2 linked regions of the Flectobacillus major DSM 103 genome follow. Each later gene encodes a partner of the first gene's protein in a complex. Links are inferred from orthologs where the notes say so. Each region holds a gene or a part of one and is shown on either strand. Other genes may lie near its edges.

Region 1 (5,414 bases):
AATATTTATAATTATTTTTTAATATAACAATATATGCGTTTATCCCTATTAAGTCTCCTTAGTGTATTTAATTAGAATTTGTTCTAACAAAAAAGTATAATTGAATATTGAAACTTTGACTATGACAAAAATAGGTAATATTCATAGGGCTATTTCAATACTGTTTTGTAAACTACAGTACAACTTACAAATATTAATATAGGTAGAACTCAAAATGCTGGTGGAGGTTTCTGTCAGCTTTTTTTTTAGCCTATTGCCTTTTGTTTTCCACGAGTATATTTCTAAAAAATCACCGTATTTAGATGAAAAATATATTACGCAATATATTTGGCCCTTCCAAAGAAGAAATCTGGTCGCAACTAGAACAGCAAATCAATGCAAGAGTGGTACATACCCAACGGTTTTTATCGTCGGATATTAAGGTTTTGGTAGAACATAAAAACTGGACGATTGTATTGGATACATTTCATCGCCATGAAGGAAAAACCCAAATACCTTATACACGAATGCGATGTGCTTATGATAACCGAGATGGGTTTCGTTTTATGATTAAGAAAGAAGGCTTTTTTAGTGACTTAGCAAAATACTTTGGGATGCAAGACATAGAAATCGGCGACCGTATTTTTGACGACACTTTTATATTACAAAGTAAAAATCCTGCTCAAATCAAAACTTTATTAGAGCTTGACAGTATCAAACAACACTTTATGGCTTTATCTGAGCTGTCGCTTTTTATGGTAAAAGTAAAAGATGATGAAGGCTATTGGGGACAAACTTTTCCTGAGGGTGTCGACGAGCTTTATTTAGAAGTTCGTGGTATTCTAAAAAACCTAGAACAACTCAAAGTGATGTTTATGCTATTTGCTGAAATAATGGATAGGCTTTGCCAAATTGGTTCGGCCTACGAAACACCCCCCAATATTATATTAAAATAAAAACCTCCGACTGCCGAAAGGCAATTGGAGGTTTTTATTTAAGCATTCAAGAATCTATCTTGACAAATACAGGTTTCGTTCGCCGTACACTTTGCGGAAAAACTCATCCTTCAAAGAATCAATAAAGTAAATAGCTTCACCCGTTGATTTCATTTCTGGGCCTAATTCCATGTTCACATTCGGGAATTTATTGAACGAGAATACTGGAATTTTGATAGCCCATCCATTTTTCTTTGGTTGGAAGTTGAACTCGCTTAATTTTGCTCCTAACATTACCTTCGTAGCGTAGTTTACGTAAGGCTCTTGGTAAGCTTTACAAATAAACGGTACAGTACGAGATGCTCTTGGGTTGGCTTCGATAATATACACAACCTCATCTTTTATGGCAAACTGGATATTGATAAGTCCTTTTGTTTGGAGTGCCAAAGCGATTTTCTTAGTGTGTTCTTCTATCTGACGAATTACATTTTCTGACAAATCGAATGGAGGTAACACCGAGTGTGAGTCGCCCGAGTGGATACCCGCAGGCTCGATATGCTCCATGATACCAATAATATATACATCTTCTCCATCGCAAATAGCATCAGCTTCTGCTTCAATAGCATTTTCGAGGAAGTGGTCAAGTAAGATTTTATTACCTGGAATATCACGCAAAATATCAACAACGTGTTGCTCTAATTCCTCTTCGTTGATAACGATTTTCATCGATTGTCCACCCAATACATAAGAAGGACGTACCAGCAAAGGATAGCCTAATTCACGACCTAACTCGGCAGCATTATCTGCGTCTTCGCATACACCAAATTTAGGGAAAGGAATATCGTTTTCACGCAACAATGAAGAGAATGCACCACGGTCTTCGGCCAAGTCGAGGGCTTCAAAAGAAGTACCAATAATTTTGATACCATATTTAGAAAGTTTTTCGGCCAATTTCAAGGCTGTTTGTCCGCCCAATTGTACGATAACACCTTCTGGTTTTTCGTGCTGAATAATGTCGTAAACGTGTTCCCAGAAAACTGGTTCAAAGTATAATTTATCAGCAATATCGAAGTCGGTCGAAACGGTTTCGGGGTTTGAGTTAATCATGATAGCCTCGTAGCCTGCTTCTTTAGCAGCCAAGATACCATGCACACAAGAGTAGTCAAACTCGATACCTTGCCCGATACGGTTAGGACCAGAACCCAATACTACTACTTTTTTCTTGTTGTTGGTTACAGATTCGTTGTCTAACGAAGCCGAACCTTGCGAGAAAGTAGAGTAGAAATAAGGTGTTTTTGCTTCAAACTCGGCAGCACAAGTATCTACGCATTTATAAACACGTGTAATACCCAAGTTTTTACGACGTTCGTACACTTCAGATTCCAAACAACGCAAAGAGTAAGCAATCTGACGGTCGGCAAAGCCTTTGTGTTTAGCTTCTTCTAATAGTTCTTTTGGAACAGAGTGAATATTATATTTTTCTAATTCGTTTTCTACTCTTACCAAATCCTCCACTTGGTACAAAAACCATTTGTCGATTTTGGTAACATTACGAATTGTTTTGAACGAAATACCCATTTTGAAGGCATCGTAGATATGGAAAAGGCGATTCCAAGAAGGATTAGCCAACGACTTCATAATAGCGTCTTGGTCACGCAAGCCTTTACCATCGGCACCCATACCATTGCGTTTGATTTCGAGCGACTGACAAGCTTTTTGAAGAGCCTCTTGGAAATTGCGACCAATACCCATAGCCTCACCTACCGACTTCATTTGTAGTCCGAGGGTTTTGTCGGCACCGTGGAATTTGTCAAAATTCCAACGAGGAACTTTTACAATTACGTAGTCAAGAGCAGGTTCAAAAAATGCAGAAGTACTACCTGTAATAGCATTGGTAAGCTCGTCGAGGTTGTAACCAATAGCCATTTTAGCAGCGATTTTGGCAATTGGATAACCAGTTGCTTTTGAAGCCAAAGCCGACGAACGAGATACACGAGGGTTGATTTCGATAGCAATGATATCGTCGGTATCAGGATTCAAGGCAAACTGAACATTACAACCGCCTGCAAATTTACCGATAGCATTCATCATTTTGATAGCCATATCACGCATTTTCTGATAGATAGTATCAGGCAATGTCATAGCAGGAGCTACCGTAATTGAGTCGCCAGTGTGAATACCCATTGGGTCGAAGTTCTCGATAGAACAGATAATAATTACGTTTCCGAGGTTGTCACGCAATAGCTCCAATTCGTATTCTTTCCATCCCATAATAGACTGCTCTACCAATACTTCGTGAGTTGGCGAAGCGTGCAATCCTTTGTTAAGAGCTGCATCGAAGTCTTTGGGTTCATTCACAAAACCGCCACCAGTTCCACCCAAGGTAAATGAAGGGCGAATTACCAATGGGAAGCCTGTTTCCTGTGCAATTTCTTTACCTTCCAAGAAAGAGCGAGCAGTACGTCCTTTACAAACGCCTACACCGATTTCTAGCATCTTTAATCGGAATTTTTCACGGTCTTCGGTAGTTTCAATGGCCTTGATGTCAACACCAATGATACGAACGTCGTATTTTTCCCAGATACCAGCAGCGTCGCAATCAATAGCTAAATTTAATGCCGTCTGACCACCCATAGTTGGTAAAACGGCATCAACGTTATGTTTCTCTAAGATTTCAATAATGGACTTTTTCTCAAGCGGCTTCAGATATACATGGTCTGCATTGAGAGGGTCTGTCATAATCGTGGCAGGGTTCGAGTTAATCAAAATAACTTCGATGCCTTCTTCACGAAGAGAGCGAGCCGCTTGCGAGCCAGAATAGTCAAATTCGCAAGCCTGACCGATGATAATTGGACCTGAACCGATAATGAGAACGGACTTGATGGATGTGTCTTTGGGCACGGCTGTACTTATGTTAGTTTAAATAATTACGATTTATATAATATTAAATAACTGAGTAGTTTGTAGTATGCCTATTTATTTATACATTGCTTTTAGCAAGAATGAATAGGATAGGCTCAAAAATTGCACAAAGTTAATAGATTGAGCCGAAATAAGAAGGCTAGATTCATATTTATTGAATTTTTAAAATTAATTCTCCAAATATTCCATTTTACAATTTCTTCATTTTCAGGTTATTATCATACTACTGTAAGTCAAATAGACATTAGAATTTAGCTATTGTCTTGTTGAGCATAGTATTCAAGTATCTGTATGAGTGGGTTACTCATACTGCTAGTAAATAGCTAATAATCAATACAATTCGGTTATTGTACTTACGAGTTTTAGTTGTACTAAAGCTTGTTATAAATCGTATTATTTCAACTTTTGTGTACCCTGAGCCAGCTCCCAAGCAATATAGAATACGAGTTGAGCTCTTTTTTGAAGTATATCAAATTGAATTTTTTCAACATCATCACTTGGTTTATGATAATCTTCGTGTTCTCCGTTGGTAAAAAAGATGATAGGAATATTATGTTTGGCAAAATTGTAGTGGTCAGAGCGGTAGTACAATTGTAGAGGGTGCATCTCTGAATTGAAGCTATAATCAAGCGACAAATGGGTATATGTTTCGTTGATTTCAGTAAGAATTTTATCGAGCTTAGGGCTAATTTTGTCTGACCCAATTACATAGACATAATTAGAGTCGTTTTCGGTAATATGATAAGAGTCGACACGGCCAACCATATCAATATTGAGGTCACAAATAATTTTTGAGAGTGGAATAACAGGCTTTTCGGTATAATATTCCGAACCTAAAAGTCCCATTTCTTCGCCTGTAACTGTCATAAATAGCAAACTTCTTTTAGGTTGAAAGCCGTCGTGCAGAGCTTGTGCAAAAGCCGAAGCAATGGCCAATACAGAAGTTGTACCCGAGCCGTCGTCGTCGGCACCATTATTAACTTTTCCGTTTTGTGTACCTATGTGGTCGTAATGTGCCGTAATCACAATTACCTCATCTTTGTGTTCGCTTCCTTCTATAAAGCCCAATACATTTTCGGTAGCAATAACACCTCTTCCTTTTTTATTTTTGGCTGTGGGGTTATGGATAACGCTGTATTGTTCGCCAAAATATTTTTTGATATAAAATGGCTGAAAATATGATTTTTGCTGTAGGCTATCTGCTACAATGGGTAAAAGGCCATTGGCTTGGAAGTGGTTTGCAATATAAACAGCGGCTTTTTTTTGCCCAACCGAACCCGTAAAACGTCCTTCGAGTTGGTCGGAAGCCAAAAAGGTAAGATGTTTTTTTAGTAATGGTTGACTAATTATTTGAGCGTATTTGATAGCTATTGAGTCTTGTGCTTGTGTAATGAAGGGAACAAAGAGAAAAAGAAAAGGTAAAATTTGTTTCATGAAAATGATGTTAAAAAGGTAAAAAAGTAAAAAACAAAGAGGTAAAAGTATGGTACTATTACCTCTTTGTCTACAAACTTGTCAACCCAACTAAGGCTTATTAGAATCTACCACAATTCGTTTGTCACGGTTGGCCAACTCCCA
Region 2 (2,901 bases), 160 kb from region 1 along the record:
TATCCTAACCGCAGCGATAGGCTTTAAGGTTTTGTCGCTTTCAACTTACGAAAAACAATGAGACACGGTAAAAAATTCAACCATTTAGGCAGAACTGCCTCACACAGAGCCGCTTTGTTATCAAATATGGCTTCTTCTTTGATTCTTCACAAAAGAATTGAAACTACAACTGCAAAAGCAAAAGAATTAAGAAAGTATGTTGAGCCTTTGATTACTAAATCAAAAACTGACGATACTAACAGCCGTCGTGTTGTATTCTCTTATTTGCAAAATAAAGAAGCTGTAAAAGAACTTTTTGGTGTAGTGTCTGAGAAAATCGCTTCTCGCCCTGGTGGATACACAAGAATTATCAAATTAGGAAATCGTCTTGGTGACAACGCTGATATCTGTTTGATCGAATTAGTTGACTTCAACGAGGTGTTGTTGGCAGCAGTTGAAGAAAAAGCTGTTAAAACTCGTCGTAGCCGTCGTGGTTCTTCTAAGAAAGCTGATGCAGCTGTAGAAGCAACTCCTTCTGCTGAAGTGGTAACTGAAGCTCCTGCAGCCGAAGAAACTACTCCTGAAGCTCCAGCTACAGAAGAAAAAACAGAGGAATAGTCTTGATGACCTTCCTTATAGAAGCCTCAATCTTTTGGATTGAGGCTTTTTTTATGCCCCAACCAATATTGGTTCTATAATAGAAGCAAGTATTTATACTTAGCTTGTTTTATTTATAAAAATACATTGTATAGTGAAATAGTAAAGTTTACTACCATCACATTATGCGTACTTATCGGGAGATGATGAGAATTTCTCTTCGTTTTTATTCATTTTCGCTTAACTTTGCATAATTTTTTAACCAAATATCAACCAATGAAAGTAACACAAAGCCAACCAGCTATTTTATTGTTGGAAGACGGCACAGTTTTTAGAGGCAACGCCCTCGGGAAAATCGGGACGAGTGGCGGTGAAATCTGCTTCAATACGGGAATGACTGGGTATCAGGAAATTTATACCGACCCTTCGTATTTTGGACAGGTAATTGTAAATACCACTTCGCATATTGGAAACTATGGTGTAGTCAACGACCTTGAAGAAGAGTCGGCTTCTGTGAAGATAGCAGGTATGGTATGTAATGAATTCTCTCCGATTCATTCTCGCAAAACGGCTGATGGTTCATTACAAGAGTATTTTGAAAAAGCAGGTATTGTAGGTATTTCAGGTGTTGATACTCGCCAAATTGTGAGACATATCCGTGAAAAAGGGGTGATGAATTGTATCATTTCTTCTGCAATTTTAGATGTTGAAGAATTAAAAAAAGAATTAGCCAAAGTTCCTCCAATGGAAGGACTTGAACTTTCGTCTCAAGTATGTACTCAAGAAGCTTACTTTTTGGGTGACGAAAACTCTGATGTTAAGGTAGCTGTACTCGACTTGGGTGTTAAGAAAAGTATTCTTACTAACTTGACCGACAGAGGCTGTTTTTTGAAGGTTTTCCCTGCAAAAACTTCTTTTGCTGAAATGGAATCTTGGGGTCCTAAAGGATATTTTATATCGAATGGCCCTGGCGACCCTGCTGTAATGCCTTATGCCGTAGAAACAGTTAAGGAAATCGTAGGAAATGATAAACCAACATTTGGTATTTGTCTTGGTCACCAAATTTTGGCTCAAGCTTCTGGTTTGTCTACATATAAAATGAAAAATGGACACCGTGGATTGAATCACCCAGTGAAAAACTTGATTACTGGTTTGTCTGAAATTACTTCTCAAAATCATGGCTTTGCTGTGAAAATGGAAGAATTGGAAAGCAATCCTAATGTAGAGCTTACTCATATCAATTTGAACGACAAAACGGTAGAAGGCTTGCGTAGAAAAGATAAGCCGGCATTCTCGGTGCAACACCACCCAGAGGCTTCTCCTGGCCCGCACGATTCTCGTTATTTGTTTGATTCTTTTGTGGGAATGTTATAAAATTGCAGGCAGTTCTTCCGAACTGCCTTTTTTATGCCAAACGGATGAATGATAATGAACGAAAAAAATGATTAAATTAGTTTTGACCAAAGATGGCTCTCATACTTTGTATAATACTGATTTGGATGTGTGGCATCACTCGGTTAATGGAGCTGTTCAGGAGTCTATGAGGGTTTTTATTGAGCTGGGGCTATGGCCAAAACTTCAAGAAAAACAGACTATTAAGATTTTTGAAATGGGCTTGGGTACGGGCTTAAATGTATTATTAACTGCCCTAGAAGCTCAAAAAGAACAAACCAATATTGTATATGAAGTAATAGAAGCATACCCTATCGGACAAGAGGAAATAGCAGCCTTGAATTATGGTGAAATTTTTTCTACAAACTTGCTTACCAAAATTCATGAAGCAACATGGGAACAAACAGTAGCCATTGATACTGGTTTTCAACTCAAGAAAGTACAACAAGATTTGCTTCAATACGATTTGGGGAATAATATCGACCTCATTTTCTATGATGCTTTTTCGCCTACTACCCAGCCCGAACTTTGGACGGAAGAGGTCTTTGTAAAGCTCTATAATGCTATGAACAAAGGTGGTTTTTTGACAACCTATTGTTCAAAAACTGTTGTTAGAAAGGCCTTGATAGCAGCAGGGTTTAAAGTAGAAAAACATCCAGGCCCTTATGGTAAAAGGGAAGTTTTGAGGGCAGTAAAAGAATAAAGGTGCTTGGAATATAACTCCAAGCACCTTTGTTGATATAAGGAATATTAAACTGTTTTTACTTCGCAAGGATAGCCAAACAAGCAGTTTTCTTTAATCATTTTGGCTACCGATTTTGGTACAAATTCTTCCCAGCCACTTTGACCAGATTGAATAGTATTCAAAACGCTATCGGCATGGATAGACAATAGGGTTTTGTCATAATTGGTAATATCCTCAAACTTATCGTT

Evidence for each region.
Region 2: the proteins of carB (region 1) and carA are in contact, whole or in part, in a solved structure (PDB 1KEE), measured with the Escherichia coli proteins. The link is inferred for Flectobacillus major DSM 103 from one-to-one orthologs.

What each region holds. Positions count from the first base shown.
Region 1 is NZ_KE386491.1:3,039,697-3,045,110, forward strand. What follows is about bases 790-4,126. They hold carB (carbamoyl-phosphate synthase large subunit), read right to left. Parts: upstream 3,816-4,126; coding sequence 990-3,815; downstream 790-989. Other genes in these bases: FLEMA_RS69865 (hypothetical protein), read left to right, coding at 790-935. Outside these bases: more of FLEMA_RS69865, read left to right, coding at 303-789; FLEMA_RS69870 (M28 family peptidase), read right to left, coding at 4,230-5,270; FLEMA_RS0124425 (M28 family peptidase), read right to left, coding at 5,361-5,414. UniProt on the Escherichia coli protein: Large subunit of the glutamine-dependent carbamoyl phosphate synthetase (CPSase).
Region 2 is NZ_KE386491.1:3,202,566-3,205,466, reverse strand. It holds carA (glutamine-hydrolyzing carbamoyl-phosphate synthase small subunit), read left to right. Parts: upstream 1-852; coding sequence 853-1,950; downstream 1,951-2,901. Other genes in the region: FLEMA_RS70220 (hypothetical protein), read right to left, coding at 2,719-2,901; mnmC2 (tRNA (5-methylaminomethyl-2-thiouridine)(34)-methyltransferase MnmC2), read left to right, coding at 2,018-2,671; rplQ (50S ribosomal protein L17), read left to right, coding at 58-597. UniProt on the Escherichia coli protein: Small subunit of the glutamine-dependent carbamoyl phosphate synthetase (CPSase).